One region of the Bradyrhizobium brasilense genome, then DNA from elsewhere that is predicted to be linked to it. Evidence: predicted binding sites of a transcription regulator. Region 1 holds the regulator's gene; each other region holds the start of a gene.

What was found. The regulator LexA, encoded in region 1, represses DNA repair genes until DNA is damaged. The targets are predictions, from matches to a motif close to TGTTCNNNNTGTGTTCNG.
Region 2: the regulator LexA is predicted to act here: its motif matches at 2,783-2,800, upstream of QA635_RS00960 (YifB family Mg chelatase-like AAA ATPase).
Region 3: the regulator LexA is predicted to act here: its motif matches at 2,446-2,463, upstream of QA635_RS03820 (ATP-dependent Clp protease adaptor ClpS).
Region 4: the regulator LexA is predicted to act here: its motif matches at 2,669-2,686, upstream of QA635_RS03580 (DNA recombination protein RmuC).

What each region holds. Positions count from the first base shown of each region.
Region 1 is NZ_CP121669.1:4,524,105-4,528,698, forward strand. It holds gene QA635_RS21245 (ComEC/Rec2 family competence protein) at 1-1,067, shown strand, start outside; gene QA635_RS21250 (hypothetical protein) at 1,064-1,291, opposite strand; gene QA635_RS21255 (hypothetical protein) at 1,437-1,865, opposite strand; gene lexA (transcriptional repressor LexA) at 2,121-2,825, opposite strand; gene QA635_RS21265 (molybdopterin molybdotransferase MoeA) at 3,069-4,280, opposite strand; gene QA635_RS21270 (HAD family hydrolase) at 4,307-4,594, opposite strand, start outside.
Region 2 is NZ_CP121669.1:206,157-210,750, reverse strand. It holds gene QA635_RS00970 (PAS domain-containing hybrid sensor histidine kinase/response regulator) at 1-424, opposite strand, end outside; gene QA635_RS00965 (hypothetical protein) at 528-1,049, opposite strand; gene QA635_RS00960 (YifB family Mg chelatase-like AAA ATPase) at 1,181-2,731, opposite strand; gene QA635_RS00955 (TonB-dependent siderophore receptor) at 3,283-4,594, shown strand, end outside.
Region 3 is NZ_CP121669.1:837,552-842,145, forward strand. It holds gene QA635_RS03815 (tetratricopeptide repeat protein) at 1-679, shown strand, start outside; gene QA635_RS03820 (ATP-dependent Clp protease adaptor ClpS) at 687-2,417, opposite strand; gene QA635_RS03825 (mechanosensitive ion channel family protein) at 2,722-4,594, shown strand, end outside.
Region 4 is NZ_CP121669.1:795,242-799,835, forward strand. It holds gene QA635_RS03575 (AmpG family muropeptide MFS transporter) at 1-1,224, opposite strand, end outside; gene QA635_RS03580 (DNA recombination protein RmuC) at 1,417-2,637, opposite strand; gene def (peptide deformylase) at 2,808-3,335, shown strand; gene fmt (methionyl-tRNA formyltransferase) at 3,366-4,301, shown strand; gene truA (tRNA pseudouridine(38-40) synthase TruA) at 4,412-4,594, shown strand, end outside.

The DNA of each region.
Region 1 (4,594 bases):
AGATGTCGTTCGCGGCGACGCTCGGGCTGGTGGCGCTGGTGCAGATCGGACTGCCGAACCTGCTGGCGTCGCCCGACCATTCGCCGACCGCGCGCGTCGCGCTGTGGGGCGGGCGCGAGCTCACGATGCTGATGCTGGCCTCGCTGGTGGCGGGGCTGGCGACGACGCCCTATGCCGCATTCCATTTCCACCGCGTGACGCCCTACGGGCTGCTCGCCAACCTCGCGGCGATGCCGGTGGTCTCGGCGGTCGTGATGCCGGCCGGCCTGCTGGGGCTCGTCGCCATGCCGTTCGGCTTCGACGGCGTGTTCTGGGCGATCATGGGTCTTGGCATCGACTGGATGATCCTGGTGACGCAATGGGTCGCCGCACTGCCGGGCGCGGTCGGCCGCATGGCGGCGTTCGGCATCGGGCCGCTGATCGCAGCGAGCGCCGGCATCATCCTGCTCGGGCTGCTGCGCACGCCGCTGCGCTGGTCAGGCGCGGTGCTGCTGCTGGTGGCCTCGGTCTGGGCGCTCAGGGTGCCGCAGCCGGACGTGCTGATCTCGGGCGACGGCCGCAATGTCGCGGTGCGTGGCGGTGATGGACGGCTGCATCTGATGCACAGCGCCAAGGATGCATTTTTGGTCAAGGAGTGGCTGGCGGCGGACGCCGACGCGCGCACCGCCACCGATGCGTCGCTCGGCGAGGGCGTCTCCTGCGATGCCGGCGGCTGCGTGACCCAGGGACCCGGCGGCGCCTTCGTCGCGCTGGCGACCCGGCCGGAGGCCCTGGTGGACGACTGCGAGCGCGCAGGCCTGATCGTGACGACGCGGCCGGCGCCGCAGGGCTGCGCGGCATCGGTGATCGATGCCGAGCGGCTGCGCCGCCACGGCGCGCTGGTGCTGCGACGGAGCAGGGACGGCTACGCCGTCGATGCAGTCAAGCCCGGCGGGATCGACCGGCCGTGGTCGCCGGCGGTTCCCGGCGACGGCGAGAGCGAGACGACGCTGCGCGCGCCTGCCGCCGCGCCGCGGCCCGCGGTGGATGCGACGCCGGCCGAGACCGATCTGCAGGGCGATGATTAGCCGTGGTCCGGCGAGGGCGCGCTCGGCAGCTCGAACAGGCCGAGATGGTATTCGTCGGAATCGGGGCCGGCGTCGGGCTTCTTGACGAGAGTGAAGGAAGCCTCGGGAAATTGCTCCCAGACTTTCAGGTCGTCGGCCGTTACCGTCAGCCAACCGAACCGGAACATGTAGCGGCCCGGTTCCGTGACGCGTCCAGCCTTTTGCCATGTGACCTTATCGACCACCGCGCACGTCCTCCGTGCCCGATGATGCGCCAAGGTGCCGGCCGACGCAAATCTCCTTCTGCGCCCCGGAAGCGGGAGTCCGGGGTCGCCCGAAATTGCTTAGGTCATCCGCCGCCGAATAGCTCATTCCGCGGCGACGATGCGCTCAACCCAAAAACAGCGTTGCGAATGCGGAGGGCCGCCGCTCCACAACCTTCGGCTTCTGCTCGACCGGCGGATGCAGCGCCGGCAATTGCAGCACGCTAACGCGCTGTCCCTCGACCAGCTGGGTCACCAGCACATGGCTGCCGTCGGGGAATTCGACCGCGTCATGATGCCGATCAGGCACGTCGGGCTCGACTTCGTTGAACACGCCGACGCGATAGTTCAGCGTCTTGGTCCAGATCCAGCGGCTGTCGTAGCGAACGTTCTCGGCGAAAGCGAGCTCGGTGCCCGGCAGCATGCAGACCGCGACAGTGGGGTCATTCTCCGAAGCAAAGCCGCGGGTCGACGTGCCGCGGAACGTCGTCGTGATCAGCGTCTCTCCGACAATGGCGGGGCGCGATGCCACGGCGTGCAGACTATAGTCACACATCGGATGGCTCCTCATTTCGAGGTAGCGACCCGTGCCTCTCCTTGAGGCATTAGGGCCTCTACCAGAGTGGACGATAGCGAACGAGCGTCTGCTCGTTTCTGGGCGATTGTACGACTGGTCCGAGATCGCTCCGATCACAAACACGCGACGCTGCGGAGAGGTATCGGAGCGCATCGGGCAAGCCGTACGCTACACTATCATGCAAGGAACGATCCGACGTGTTGCTCGTTCCCGGCCGCCGCAAGTATTTGCAATTCAGTATTTGCGATAAAGGCCGATCAGCTTGCCCTGGATGCGGACCCGGTTCGGCGGCAGGATGCGCACTTCATAGGCGGTGTTGGCCGGCTCGAGCGCGATCGATGCGCCGCGGCGGCGGAAGCGCTTCAGGGTGGCTTCCTCCTCGTCGATCAGCGCCACCACGATGTCGCCGGTATTGGCGACGTCGTTGCGCTGGATCAGCGCCATGTCGCCGTCGAGGATGCCGGCATCGACCATCGAGTCGCCGCGCACCTCGAGCGCGTAGTGCTCGCCGGCGCCGAGCATGTCGGGCGGCACGCTGATGGTGTGGCTGCGGGTCTGCAGCGCCTCGATCGGCGTACCGGCGGCGATCCGGCCCATCACGGGGACCGCGACCGGACGGTTGCCGTCGTCCTCGGCAATCGGCGGCGTGCTGGCGCGCCGGCCGAGGGTGCCTTCGATGACGCTGGGCGTGAAGCCGCGGCGACCGTTGCCGCCGCCGGCCGAGAGTTCGGGCAGCTTGATGACCTCGATGGCGCGGGCGCGGTTCGGCAGGCGGCGGATGAAGCCGCGCTCCTCCAGCGCAGTGATCAGGCGGTGGATACCGGACTTCGAGCGCAGGTCGAGCGCATCCTTCATCTCGTCGAAGGAGGGCGGTACGCCGGCCTCTTTCAGACGTTCATTGATGAAACGCAGTAGTTCGTACTGTTTGCGCGTGAGCATCTCGAGTATTCCCCCGGTTGATAGCGTCGTTCGATTCCGAGACTCTTCTGGTGGGGCCTGCAGGCCGGGCCTGACCTCAGGAGCATGTGCTCAATGCACCTGCTTCCACGCGGCTTCCCGAATGTAGGCACCAGTACTCGAAACAAATCATGAACGGACACTATATGTTCGATATGTGTTCCGCAACCACTTAATTTCCGGTGAACGTGTCGGGCAACGCACAATCGGCGGGGCGCGAAAACCCTATTCGGGCAGTGTCAGGATCTCGCATTCGCTGCCTTTGACGGCCGCCGCCGCGAACGGCGGGCGCACGAGAAGTGCCCGTGCCGCAGCGAGATTCCCGAGCAGCGACGAGTCCTGCTGCGTCACCGGTGTTGCGATCAGCGTGCCGTCCTCGCGCGCTTCGAGGCGCGCACGCAGATAGTCCTCGCGCTGGTCGTTGGCGGCGAGGTCGCGGCCGAGCAGGGCGCTAGCACGGCGATGATGAATCACTTTCCGGCCGCTCAGCGCCCGAATCAACGGCACCAGGAACAGGAAGGCGCAGACATAGGACGACACCGGATTGCCGGGCAGGCCGATCACCCGCATCGCGCCGAGCCGGCCATGCATCATCGGCTTGCCGGGCCGCATCGCAATCCGCCAGAACGTCATGTCGACGCCCTCGGCTTCCAGCGACCGCTTGACGAGATCGTGGTCGCCGACCGAGGCGCCGCCTGTCGTGATCAGGACATCGGCACCGGCCTCGCGCGCCCGGCGGATGCCCGCCGTGGTCGCCTCCACCGTGTCGGCGGCAACGCCGAGGTCGACGGTCTCGGCGCCCTCGGCGTGCGCCAGCGCCCGCAGCGCGTAGCCGTTGGAATAGACGATCTGGCCGGGGCCGGGCTGCGAGCCCGGCATCACCAGCTCGTCGCCGGTCGCCAGCACCGCGACCTTCGGGCGGCGGCGCACCGCAAGTTCCGGATAGTTCATGGCGGCCGCCAGCGACAGCGCGCGGTCGGACAGGCGGCTGCCGCCGGCGAGCAGCACCTCGCCCGCACGGAAGTCGACCCCGGCCTGGCGGATGTGCCGCCCGACGCTGGCGGCCTCCGAGATCGTGATGTGGTCGCCGTCGACGGCGGTGTCTTCCTGGATGATCACGGCGTCGGCGCCATTGGGGATCACGCCGCCGGTGAAGATCCGCACCGCCTCGCCGGCGCCGACCGTCCGCTCGAACGGCCGGCCGGCGGCGACTTCGCCGATCACCTTGAGCCGGGCCTTTAGATCAGCCGCATCGGCGGCGCGCACCGCATAGCCGTCCATCGCCGACATCGGCTGCGGCGGCTGGGTGCGGAGCGCCGCGAGGTCGTGCGCAAGCGTGCGGTGGTAGGCGGCATCGAGCGCGATCATCTCCTCCGGCAGCGGTTCGGCGCCGGCGAGGACGGCGGACAGGGCATCGGCAACCGGCATCAGGGCCACGCTCAGAGCTCCTCAATTCCTAATGTTCAAATTCCAAGTGCGGTCAAAGCCCTTGCCACGTCATCCGTCGACGTCACGTGGATAGCATGAAGGCCGCGCGCCCGCGCACCTTCGATATTGGCGGCCAGGTCGTCGAAGAACAGGATCCGCGACGCCGGCACGCCGATGGCTTTTACCACATGATCATAGGCCTCGGCGTCGGGTTTGCGGAAGCCGATGCTCGAGGACAGGAAGACGTTGCGGAAATGGCTGAGCAGCTCGGCATGGCTGACCGAGAAATGCGCGACATGGGCCGGATTGGTGTTGGAGAAGGC
Region 2 (4,594 bases), 4.3 Mb from region 1:
GCGCCAGCTCGCAATAGGCGTCGTTGGCATAGGTGATGAGCCCGTCGAGGTCGCGCAGCACGATCAGATCGTCCTGCGCCTCGAACAGGGTGGATGCGCGCTGCTCGGCCTCCTGCAGTTCCCAGTTGCGGTCGGCCATCGCTTCATTGTGCATGGCGATGGTGCGGAGCCGCTTGCGCATCAGCCGCAGGCGGATGCCGAGCGTCACGATCCAGAGGCAGGCGATCGCGAACAGGAAGCTGACCCCGATCGCGAATGCATTGGGATCGTAGCCGCTCTGTTGCGAGAGCGCGCCCGAAATGAACCCGAAGGCGCTGCCGAACGCGACGGAGAAGATCGTGAACGAGCGCACGATCGTCGCGACCCAGGAATGGCGCCGGAGAAAGCGGCGAAGGCGCAACTTGATCCGGAAGAAACGCCCCATCAATGGTGACCCTGAAACAGCTTGATCTGGCGCTGACGATGCGTCGGCCAGCTTGCAAAGTGCTTGAAATTGGTGGCCATTTCGCGCTGCCCTCAGAACAGGGTTAGCGGGGGGTTAACTCCGCCATGACCCGGTTCGGGACGCGCGTGTCAGGTGCGGGCGATGCGGCTTCGAGGCGGTGGTGTCCGCCGCGGGCGCTGACGATCAAGGCCGCGGCATCCCGCACCGAGAACGTCTTCGACTGCACGAAGACACGGTAGTCGGACGGACCGTCATCATGCGTCAGATAGATGACGGGGCCGGTTGCCGAGGCATCGCCGGAAATCCCGATCAGCTGCGCCGCCGCGCTGCGCTCGCAGGCGCCGGCCTCGGCATCGTCGATGTCGTCGATCACGGTGAAGTCGGCGGCGTCGGCGCTGTCGGCGATCTGGACCCGGACGGTGGCTTGGCTGGGGTCGTCAGTGAAGCTGACGTGAAGCTGCGCCAGCCAGGGGATCGATGCGATCTGCATCGTGGCGCCGCCCACCTCGATGCAGGGCCGCGGGCCCGGCAGGAATTCGGCGCGGGCAAGGACCGCGGCCACGGCAAGGGGAACCACCGAGGTCAAAATCTTCAAACGCAACATGACACAACTCGCTCGACCCAAGCATGCCGCCGATCGCGGTGCTTATGGTTTGCGGAGCGTAAACAAAACTCGTTACCGCCGCGTTGACGCGGGGCAATGCGGCGCGAATCGGGACAGGGCTTCGATTCGGATCACGCCGCGCGGCGCAAATCGTCGGCCAATGCACGATAGGACAGCGCTTCGGCGAGATGTAGCCGGCCGATCGTCTCGGCGCCGTCGAGATCGGCAAGCGTGCGCGCCACGCGCAGCACGCGGTGATAGCCGCGCGCGGTGAGGTGCATGTTGTCGGCGGCCTCGCGGAGCAGCTTCTGTCCATGGGCGTCGGGCTGCGCGATGGTCTCGAGCAGCGAGCTCGGCGCTTCCGCATTGGTGCGGACATGCGGCATGCCGGCTGCCGCATAGCGCGCGAGCTGGATGTCGCGCGCGGCCGCGACGCGGGCGGCGACCTCGGCCGATCCTTCCGCCGGCGGCGGCAGGATCAGATCCGCCGCGGTCACGGCGGGCACCTCGATCCGCAGGTCGATGCGATCCATCAGCGGGCCGGAGATCCGCATCTGGTAGTCGGCGGTGCAGCGGTCGAGCCGGCCGCGCTTGCAGGAATAGCCGGGCTCATAGGCATGGCCGCAACGGCACGGGTTCATCGCCGCAACCAGCATGAAGCGCGCCGGATAGGTGACGCGGTGGTTGGCCCGGCTCACCGATACCTCGCCGTTCTCCAGCGGCTGGCGCAGCGAATCCAGCACGCGCGGATCGAACTCCGGCAATTCGTCGAGGAACAGCACGCCTTGATGCGCGAGCGAAATCTCGCCCGGCTTGGCGCGCATGCCGCCGCCGGTCAGCGCCGCCATGCTGGCGGAATGATGCGGGCTGCGGAACGGGCGTCGCGCGGTCAAGGCGCCGTCGCGGATCTCGCCGGCAACCGAGGCGATCATCGAGACTTCGAGCAGCTCCGACGGCGACAGCGGCGGCAGGATCGAGGGCAGTCGCGCCGCCAGCATCGATTTGCCGGCGCCGGGCGATCCGATCATCAACAGATGATGACCGCCGGCGGCGGCGATCTCGAGCGCGCGTTTCGCGCTCTCCTGGCCCTTGATGTCGCGCAGGTCCAGAAGCGTTTCCTCGCGCGCGTCGTTCTGGTCTTGCACCTTCGGCTGCGGCCGCGACAGCACCTGCGTGCCCTTGAAGTGGTTGGCGATCTGGATCAGCGAATGTGCCGCGATGATCTGGATGTCCGGACTGGCCCAGGCGGCTTCCGAGCCGCAGGCGGCCGGGCAGATCAATCCCTCGTCGCGCGAATTGGCGCCGATTGCCGCGGGCAGCACGCCCGCAACGGCTGCGAGCGAGCCGTCGAGCCCGAGCTCGCCGAGCACGGTGAAGCCGTTCAGCGCATCCGGCGGGATCGCGCCGATCGCCGCCATCAGGCCGAGCGCGATCGGCAGGTCGTAATGGCTGCCCTCCTTGGGCAGGTCGGCGGGTGCGAGGTTGACGGTGATGCGGCGCGCGGGAAGCGCGAGGCCGGAGGCGATCAGCGCCGAACGCACGCGTTCGCGGGCTTCCGACACCGCCTTGTCGGGCAGGCCGACGATCGCGAACGCGGGCAATCCCGGCGCGACCTGCACCTGCACGTCGACCGCGCGGGCCTCGATCCCCTCGAATGCGACGGTGGAAACGCGCTGGACCATGCTGCCCCTATTCTTCCGCAATCAAAGGTAGCGGAACCGGGCGGCAAGTGCAAGAACATTACAAGAACGTTCACGGCGCCGAGGGCTGGTCGCCCGGTACCAATTCACCGCGCGGCGCATCCGCTTCCGCCGGCGCGGAAGCGTCAGGCGTCGCGCGCGATGACGCGCGCCTCGCGCGATCGAACACAGCTCGCATCGTCGACAACTGCAGGAATCATTTTCAAGAATCATTCCAGCACGACGAGCATCGCGCGCTTATTGTCGCAGCGTGTCGTCGATTTCCTTGCTGTTTCAGCGATCGCACGCTGATCGCGCGCGCAGTCTCGATCTATTCCAACTGCCGAGGTCTGTACTCGCGAGCCCCGCGCTGTAGAGCCGGATCACAAATCCATCCAGGCTGACATCAGGGGCGCCTTCGCGTGATCGATCGACTTGCTTCGCATTCCACCCGTCAACATCCAGCGCTGCGAACGATCGGTCTATGTACCGCCGCCGTCCTTGCCGCAGGAGTCACGACCGAACGCGCCGACGCACAATCGGAACTGCCGCCGGTGAGCGTGGACGCCCCCCAGCAGCGCGCGATCACTGCGAATGCAAAACCGGTTCGTCGTCCGGTGGCCGCACGCGCGAGCCGCGCCAACCGCGTGGCTCGATCCCAGCAGGCGACGCCGCCAGCGGCGGCACTATCGGGTGCCGGCGCCAGCGAGCGAGCCGGCGGTCCGGTGGTCGGGTTCGTTGCCACACGTTCGGGCACGGCGACCAAGACCGACACGCCGCTGATCGAAATCCCGCAATCGATCTCGGTCGTCACGACGGACCAGATCAGGAACCAGGGTGCGGAATCGGTGGGCGCGGCATTGCGCTACACCGCTGGCGTCAGCGGCGACGTGAATGGCGGCTCGGACACCCGCTTCGGCGGCCTGCAGATCCGCGGCTTCGACATGACGATGCCGGGCCTCTATCTCGACGGCCTGCGGCTGCCGAGCAGCAACTATGTGCACTTCCTCGGGCTCGATCCGTACGGGGCCGAGCGCCTCGAGGTCCTGAAGGGGCCATCGTCGGCGATGTTCGGCGGCAGCGGCACCGGCGGCATCCTCAACTATGTCAGCAAGCTGCCGACCGCGCGCGAGTTCGGGGAAGTGTCGCTGTCGGGCGGCAGCTTCAACCGTTATCAGGGCGAGTTCGACATCGGCGGCCGCGCCAACAAGGAAGGAACCGTGCTGTGGCGCCTGACCGGCGTCGCGCGCGATGGCGAGACCCAGGTCGACTACACCAAGGACAATCGCGTCTTCATCGCGCCCGCCGTCACCGTGAAGCCGAACGAGGACACCACGATCACCTTCCTCGCGAACTACCAGAAGGAACGCACCGGCTGGGGCCTGCAATTCCTGCCGCCGTCCGGCACCGTCTGGGCCAATAACGGTCGCTACATTCCGAACACGCGCTTCGTCGGCGAGCCCGGCTTCAACCAGTTCGACACCGAGCAATCCTCTGTCGGCTACATGCTGTCGCACGACTTCAACGAGGCGCTGACCTTCCGCCAGAACCTGCGTTATTCGTGGATGCACAACGAGCAGAAGAGCTTCTACGGCACCGGCTATGCATCGGCGGCCGACGAGGCCGCGGGCCTGCTGTCGCGCGGCGGCGCCGGCGGCAGCTCGACGATCGATTCCTTCACGGTCGACAACCAGCTGCAGGGCAAGTTCGTCACCGGCATGCTGAGCCACACGACGCTGTTCGGCGTCGATTACCGCAACACCTCGTTCCGCGACATGGCCTCGAGCTACAGCACCGGCAAGCTCAACGTCTTTGCGCCGGTCTATACCAACAGCTGGACCAACAACGGACCGTATGACGACACCG
Region 3 (4,594 bases), 3.7 Mb from region 1:
GCCCGATGTCGCGGTGTTCGCGCGCGGCGAGCCGCTGCCGCCGTTCGATCTGCAACTGCCGCTGCTGAGCCTGCCGCGGATCTTCCGCACCACCGTCGAGACCATTCCTGCAGCGATATCCTATCTGCAGGCGGATGCCGTCAAGCTCGCGCGTTGGCGCGAGGCGCTCGCCGGCGTGACCGCGCTGAAGGTCGGCGTGGTCTGGACCGGCAATCCCAGGCACAAGGGTGACCGCCAGCGCTCGCTGCCGGCGGACGCCGTGCTGCCGCGGCTGGTCACATCGGGCGTGCAGCTCTACAGCCTGCAGAAGGAGCCGCGGCCGGACGATGCTCCGGTGCTGCTGCGTCTTGGTGCAGACGTTGTCGACCTCGCCCCGACGCTCGGCGATTTCGCCGACACCGCGGCAGCCTGCTGCGCGCTCGATCTCGTCATCGCCGTCGACACCTCGGTGGCGCATCTCGCCGGCGCGCTCGGCCGCCCGGTCTGGATGTTGTGTCCCTATGCGCTCGACTGGCGCTGGCTGCGCGAGCGCGCCGACACGCCCTGGTATCCGACCATGCGGCTGTTCCGCCAGGACAAGCCGCAGGCCTGGGATCGCGTGCTGGCCCGCGTGTCGGAAGAGCTTGCGCGCGTTGCGGCCGGCGAACGGGAGTTGCTGTTGCCGGCAGCGGCGAAGTGATCGGCCATCACCCCGCACTCATCCCCTGCGCGCCGCCGAGCAGCTTGGCGTTGAGCCGGCCGCCGTCGAACAGCATTTCGTTCACCGCGCCGTCGACGTCAGAGGAGGTGACCTCGCGGCCACCGTCCCTGACGATGCTGGCCTGGGCGAGACGGCGCATCAGCTCCTTGATGAAGGCGGCGCTGACGCCTTCGGTGCGTCGCACGGCGTCGTCGATGACGGGCTGTTCCAGCGGCAGGCCCTTGCCGTAGAGCCGGATCAGCTTGCCGCGTCCGGTCTCGTCGGGTAGCGGCACCTCGATCGCCTGGTCAATGCGGCCGGGCCGGCCGGCCAGCGCGCTCTCCAGCTCTTCGGGACGGTTGGAGGTCAGCACGAACAGGATGTCGCAATCCTCCTTCAGGCCGTCCATCTCGTTGAGCAGCTTGTTGAGCAGGGATTCCTCGCACGGCCCGCCCATGTCCTCGCGGTCGCGCGCGATCAGATCGACATCCTCGATCACCACCATGGTCGGCTGCAGCAGCCGCGCGAGGTTCATATAGGCGCCGAGCAGCCCGACCTGCTCGGCGGTGATGATCAGCGTGGTGTGATCCGGCAGATTGGTGGCGAGATAGCGAATGGTGTGGGTCTTGCCGGTGCCGGGCGGGCCGTAGAGCAGGATGCCCTTGCGGGTCGACTGGCCGAGCTCGCGCAGCCGATCGCGGCTTTCGACAAAGCCGAGCACGTTGCGATCGAGCAGCCGCAGCGTCCGGTCCGGCAGGATCACGTCATCGCGAGCGACCGTCGGCAGGCGATGCACGGTCAAGCCACGCGAACGTCCGCGATAATTGGCGCCATCCTCCAGCGACAGGATCTTGCCGCGATAGGATCGCGCCGCATGCACGGCGGCTTCCAGTTCGGCGAAAGTGCGCTGCACGAAAGCATTGCCGGTCGCCCCGGCGGGCAACGCTAGCTCGATTCGCAGCGACGGCTCGTGATCATATTCGCGATGGAAGGTCAGTAGCACGGCGTAGCGCAGTTCGCCGGTTCGGCACAGCCATAGTCCATTGGCGAGGCATTTCACCGGCTCGGCCTCGCCGATATCGACATCGCGATATTGCGGCGGCGCGATCGCCGGCGCATTGCGGCCGGCCTTCATCAGCGCCGCGAAGTCCAGCGTCTCGTAGCGATATTCTTCATGGATGCCGAAGAAGTGGATTGGATCGGTGAATAGCTTGTCGATTGCGACCTGAACGTCGGCGCGCATGTGGCCCGGAAACTGTCGCGCCCGTGTCACGATCAGGTTGCGTGGCACGCCGGCGAAATGCCAGTCGAGCGCAACGTAAGCGGATCGAAACGTCTCGCCCGGCAATTCTTCCGAGCTGCGCCGTGCAGCGAGCAGGCAGTCGCTGCACAGCGACGCAGTCGTACCGGAGATCAGAATCTCCGTCACGGCCCTCGGGGCTTCGCAGAGATCGCAGGGGCGGCTGGCGTCGGCCGACTCGGTGGTGATCATCAACGGCTGGCCGTTGGAGCGGATCAGCCACTTCGCCGAGTTGAAGATTGCCCGTGCCACCGGTCCCGGATAGGGACCGCACGGAATGGCGCCCTTGGCCTCGATTAAGGCAGCGGAGGCGATGGCTTCCTGCTCTGATTTCCCAAACACCGTACGCAACAAATCCTGCACGAATTCCAGCGGGGTTTCATCGTCGTCGTGAATGAAGAGCCGCACCGGACCGTCGTCGCTAAACACGTCGTGCATGAGACCCCCGAAACGCAATTGGGAACAAAAGAACAAAGTAAGAACATCACTCCTGCGCGTCAAGCGAAAGATTCTGCGGTCTCACCCCTGACGTGTAGTGAGCCGGCCGGGAACGCGCACTGGAAGTGTAAACGCGGCTCAACGCCTGTGACGATTGTGTTGCGGCAAATGCCAAGAGATGGCCGTCACAGCGGCAAACTTCCGACACACCATCGGGGCGAAAAGGAGTATCCGACATGGCGCGAGCGCGAGAGCAGATTCTTCCCAAGGGTTTGCGGTCGCGCAGTTATTTTATGAGGCCCTCGTGTCGCACAAACTTCGCCTTGCGCTGCTTCTCGTCTTCACCTTGTTCGTCTCTCCCGCGCTCGCGCAGCCGGCCGCCAAGCCGGCGCCGCAGCAACCCGCTACCGGCGACGCGCTGACGCCCGAGCAGGCGAAACGTGCGCTCGACACGCTGCAGGACGACAAGAAGCGCGGCGAGATCATCAACACGCTGCGCGCCATCGCCAATGCCTCGCCGCAGGCGGCGGCCCAGCCGGCGCCTGCGCCCGAGCAGCATTCGCCGATCCCGCTCACCGCCGACAGCCTCGGCGCACAGCTGTTGCTGATGGTGTCCGAGCAGGTCGGCGAGATGTCGCGCGAGGTCGCCGACGTCGCGCGCACGCTGACGCATTTCCCGGCGTTCTATTACTGGTTCGTGCGCACCGCCAATGATCCGGTCGCCTACGGCCTCTTGATCGACATCGCCTGGAAGCTGGCGCTGGTGTTCGGCTGCGCGCTCGCCGCCGAATGGGTTGTGTTCCGCCTGATCAAGCGGCCGGTCGCGTTCCTGGAAGCGCGGCTGCCGCAGACCGCGCGCGTGCCAGTGCAGACGCTCGCCAGCGTCGATCCGCCGTCGTCGGTTGCCGACGTCACGCCGGCGCCCGAGTTGCAGCGGCGTCGGCTCAGCCTGGCGCGGGCCTGGCAGTCGCTGGTCCGGCTGCCCTTCGTGCTTGGACGCCTGCTGCTCGAATTGCTGCCGGTCGTCGTGTTCGGCGGCATCGCCACCGCGCTGCTCGGCACCGAGATCGGCGATCAGTCGACCACGCGGCTCGTGATCCTTGCCGTCGTCAACGCCTATGTGTTCTCGCGCGTCTTGATCTGCGCGGTGCGCGCGCTGGCAGGGCCGTTCGGCCTGTTCCGCGTCCGTGCCGAGACCGCGGCCTATATCGAGATCTGGGCCCGGCGCATCGTCGCCGTCGGCGTCTCGGGCATCGCCTTTGCCAATGTCGCGCTCCTGCTCGGGCTGCATCGCGCCGGCTATGCCGCGCTGATCCGGCTCGTGATGCTGGTCGTGCATCTGTTCGTCGTCGTCATCATCCTGCAGTGCCGCCGCCAGGTCGCCGACGCCATCCGCGCGCCGGCCGATCGCACCGGGCTTGCGGCGCGGACGCGCAACCGGCTCGCGGCGCTCTGGCATGTGCTGGCGATCGCGCTCGACCTCGCGCTGTGGGCGGTGTGGGCGCTCAACATCCGCAACGGCTATTCGCTGCTGCTGCAATATTTCGTCGGCACCGTCGCGGTGCTCCTGGTTACCCGCCTCGTCACCATGGTGGTGCTGAGCCTGATCGATCGCGGCTTCCGCATCAGCCCGGAGTTGATCCAGCGCTTCCCGGGACTCGAGACCCGCGCCAACCGCTATCTGCCGCTGCTGCGCAAGGTGGTCACGGCGGTGATCGCCTTCATTGGCTTCGTCGCCCTGCTCGAGGTCTGGGGCGTCGATGCCATCGTCTGGTTCTATGGCGGCCAGATCGGAAGCCGCCTGATCTCGGCGCTGGTGACGATCGGCATTGCCGCGCTGGCCGCGGCCGTGATCTGGGAAGTCGCCAATGCGCTGATGGATCGGCAGATCGACACCCTGTCGCGCGACGGGCATTACGCCCGCGCCGCGCGCTTGCGCACCTTTCAGCCGATGCTGCGCACCGCGCTGTTCTGCATGATCGTCGCGGTGGTCGGCCTCACGGCGCTCAGCGAGATCGGCGTCAATGTCGCGCCGCTGCTGGCCGGCGCCGGCATCGTCGGCATCGCGATCGGCTTCGGTTCGCAGAAGCTGGTGCAGGACCTGATCACCGGGCTGTTCCTCCTGATCGAGAACACCGTGCAAGTCGGCGACAACGTCACGGTGTCGGGCCTCTCGG
Region 4 (4,594 bases), 3.7 Mb from region 1:
CAGATAGGTGCGGCCGACCGCCGCGAGCGCCGTCAGCAGCGCATACTGGGTCGCGGTGTGCAGCGGGTTGCGGCACAGCGCCGACAGATAGGCGACGAAGATCACGGTGCCGATCGCGCTGGTGAAATTCTCCGCGGTGATCGCAAGCGCGAGCGCCCATTGATCGACGCCGACATGGGCGAGCCAGGAGAACGACAGGTTGGCGATCGCCTGCAGCACGCCGCCGATCCACAGGCTGGTCGCGAGCGAGTAGCGCCGCGCCACGAAGCCGCCGGCAAATCCGCCGATCAGGGTCGCGGCAAGGCCGACGCCCTTCACGATCGCCGCGTAATCGACCTTGGAAAAGCCGATGTCGATCACGAATGGCGCGGTCATGGTGCCTGAAAACGCGTCGGTGAACTTGAACAGCACCACAAAGGCGAGCGCCGCGAAGGCGTCCTTGCGGCTGAGGAACTCGGAGAACGCGCCGAGCGCCGCGTGCAGCACGCGTTCGGCCGCGTTTTGCGCATGCGTGGCGGCTTCCGCGCCTTTCGATTGGGCCGGCTCGGTCGCCGCGAGTGCGGTGACGATGCCGATCACGACCAGCGCGGCCATCACCACATAGCCCCACATCCACGCCGACAGGCGCACGAGGCCAGCGGACTCGAAGCCGCTGACGATGAACAGCGCGCCGGCGGTCGAGACCAGCATGCCGACGCGATAGGCCGCGACATAGGACGCCATGCCGGCGGCCTGCTCGCTTTCGGGCAGGCTTTCGACGCGGAAGGCATCGACCACGATGTCCTGCGTCGACGAGGCGGTTGCGACCAGCAGCGCGGCAAAGGCCGCGAACCATGGCGATCGCGCCGGATCGGCCATCGCCAGCACCAGGATCGCCGCGATCAAGAGCAGCTGCGAGAACAGCAGCCAGCCGCGGCGGCGGCCGAACATCTGCGTGAACAGCGGCACATGCAGCGCGTCGACCAGCGGCGCCCAGAGGAACTTCAGCGTGTAAGGCGTGCCGATCAGCGCCAGCAGCCCGATGGTGCCGAGATCGACCCCGGCCTCCTTCATCCAGACCTGCAGCGTCGAGCCCGACAGCGCCAGCGGCAGCCCCGAGGAGAAGCCCAGCAGCAGCACGATCAGCACCCGCGGCTGCAGGTACACCGCAAAACTGTCGCGCCATGAGGTGGCGGCGGGGGGATTCTTTTCCGATTGGGTCGCGGTCACTTCGGGCGCGGTCATGCCCCTCTGTTAGCAGATTCGACCGCGGCTGCCTTGGCTCCCTCTCCCCGCTCTATCGCGGGGAGAGGGTGGGGTGAGGGGCTTTCTCAGCGAATTATGACGGGTGCAATGTGCGGAAGCTCCCCCACCCGAAATTCGCGCGAAGCGCGAATTTCGACCTCTCCCCGCAAGCGGGGCGAGGTGACTTCGAGGCTACTCCCCCGCCTGCAGCTTGCGCGGGGCGGGGAACAGGTCGGACGTGCTGGGCTTGACGAAATGGGGGACCTCGATCGGAGTCTCGGACTTGCTGAAGTCGAGTTCCTCGATCCGGCCGGCGCGTTTCTCGATCTTGTCGGCGGAGATCAGGATCTGCCTGACGTCCTCGTTCACCTGGCCGAAATGGGTCTGCAGCTTGAGCACGCGATCGCGCAGGCGGCCGAGGTCGTCGCCGAGATGCATCACCTCGTTGCGGATCTGGTCGGCGGCGTCGCGAATGCGGGCGTCCTTAAGGATCTGCTGCATCACCTGGATCGCCAGCATCAAGAGCGACGGCGACACCAGCACGACGCGGGCGCGATAGGCCTTCTGGATCACGTCGTCGAAGCCGTCATGGATCTCGGCATAGACCGATTCCGACGGCACGAACATCAGCGCGGTGTCCTGGGTCTCGCCCGGGATCAGGTACTTCTCCGCGATGTCGCTGACATGCTTCAGCACGTCGGCGCGCAGCCGCTGGCTGGCGAATTTGCGCTCCTCGTCGCTGCGCGCATCGTGCAGCGCGGTCATGGCCTCGAGCGGGAATTTCGCGTCGATGCAGAGCGGGCGCTGGTCGGGCAGGAACACCACGCAGTCCGGCCGCTTGCCTGACGTCAGCGTGTACTGGAACTCGAACGAGCCCTTCGGCATGCCGTCCCGGACGATCGCCTCCATCCGCGCCTGGCCGAAGGCGCCGCGCGATTGCTTGTTGGCGAGCACGTCGCGCAGCGTCGTCACCTGGGTGGTGAGTTCGTTGAGGTTCTTGTGGGCGTGGTCGATGATGCCGAGCCGCTCATGCAGCACGCGCAGCGAATCCATCGTGTTGCGGGTCGATTGCTCCATCGACTGGCCGACCCGGTGGGTCACCGAATCGAGCCGCTCGTTGACTGCCCGGGCCATCTCGGCCTGGCGGCCGGCCAGCGCCTGCGCCATAGTATCAACCTTGGCATCGACCCGCCCGGAGGATTCGCTCTGGGCCCGCAGCATGTCGGCGAGGCGCTCCTCCAACTCTTCGGCGCGGATGGCCTGGGCCATTGCGAGTTCCGCGCCGCGCCGGCTGGCGCGTGCGATCACCACCGCAATGGCGAACAGCAGGATCAGCGCCAGCGCCCCAAGGCCGATCAATGCGTCGGAGACACGGACGGGAAGGTCGCCAATCGTGAGGAGAATCTCGTTCATGCCGGCAGTTGTAGCCGATTCGCGGCCAGGTGCGAACGAAGAGGGAACGCTTATGGTAAATGCATTCCTGATTTTCCGGGTTAATGCGGGGTGAAGAAACGTGGTTAAGGTTGTCCTAACGGGTTCCTGAGCGCATTGACCCCATGAAGTCAGCAGCTTAAATCGCCGCCATGGCATTAAGAGAAATTATCATCCTGCCGGACAAGCAGTTGCGGCTGGTGTCGAAACCGATCGAGAAGGTGACGCCGGAGATCCGCAAGCTGGCCGACGACATGCTCGAGACCATGTATGACGCGCCCGGCATTGGGCTGGCGGCGATCCAGGTCGCGCAGCCGCTGCGGCTGATCACCATGGACCTCGCCAAGCGCGACGAGAACGGCGAGACCACGGCGAAGCCGCGCGTCTTCATCAATCCGGAGATCATTGCGCGTTCGGAAGAGCTGTCGGTGTACGAAGAGGGCTGCCTGTCGATCCCCGAATATTACGAGGAGGTCGAGCGGCCGGCGCGGGTGCGCGTGCGATTCACCGATCTCGACGGCACGGTGCATGAGGAGGATGCGGAAGGGCTCTACGCCACCTGCATCCAGCACGAAATCGATCATCTCAACGGCGTGCTGTTCGTGGATTATCTGTCGAAACTGAAGCGCGACCGCGTCTTCAAGAAATTCGAGAAGGCCGCCAAGCGCGCGGCGGAGTAACGCCGCTTACTCTCGGAAGAAATCGATCGCATGCCTCTCCGCCTGATCTTCATGGGCACGCCCGATTTCGCGGTGCCGACGCTGCTGGAACTCGTAGCCCATGGCCATGAGGTCGTGGCGGTCTACACCCGCGCGCCGAAGCCGGGCGGGCGGCGCGGCCTGCAATTGCAGCCGACGCCGGTCGAGCAGGAGGCGCGCCGCCTCGGCATTCCCGTGCTGACGCCGAAGACCCTCAAGACCTCGGAAGCGCTCGAGGAATTTCGCGCCCATGACGCGGATGCCGCCGTCGTCGTCGCCTATGGCATGATCCTGCCGCAGGCCATTCTCGACGCGCCCAGGCTCGGCTGCTTCAACCTGCATGCGTCGCTCTTGCCGCGCTGGCGCGGCGCCGCGCCGATCAACCGCGCCATCATGGCTGGCGATGCCGAGAGCGGCGTGATGGTGATGAAGATCGATGTCGGCCTCGACACCGGCGACGTCGCGATGGCCGAGCGGCTGCCGATATCGGACAGCATGACAGCATCCGATCTGCACGACGCGCTGGCGCCGCTCGGTGCCGACCTGATGGTGCGCGCGATGGCGGCGCTCGGGCGCGGCGGCTTGCAACTGACGAAGCAGAGCGAGGACGGCGTCACCTATGCGGCCAAGATCGAGAAGGCCGAGGCGCGGATCGACTGGACACAGCCGGCGCATGCGGTGCTGCGGCACATTCACGGGCTCTCGCCGTTTCCCGGCGCCTGGTGCGAGCTCACCGGCGAAGGCGAGCCGGTGCGACTGAAGATCCTGCGCTGCGAGCAGGCGAAAGGCTCGGGCGCACCGGGCGATGTGCTCGACGACAATTTCGCGATCGCCTGCGGCGACGGCGCGATCCGGATCCTCGAACTGCAGCGCGCCGGCAAGGCGCCGATGAAGGCAGCGGATTTCCTGCGCGGCACGCCGTTGAAGCCCGGCGCAAAGGTGTCCTGAGATTGTCATGCGCGGGCTTGACCCGCGCATCCATCTCGAAAAGAAGCTTGTCCCGAAGACGATGGATTGCCGGGTCAAGCCCGGCAATGACGGCCAAACCAGATTGAATGATGCCCCGCTACAAGCTCACCATCGAATATGACGGCACGCCGTTCTCCGGCTGGCAGATCCAGGACACCGCGCCGACCGTGCAGGGCGCGCTGGAGGCGGCGGTCAAGGCGATCTGTGGCGAGGACGTGCGCGTCCATGGCGCCGGGCGTACCGATGCCGGCGTGCATGCGCGCGGCCAGGTC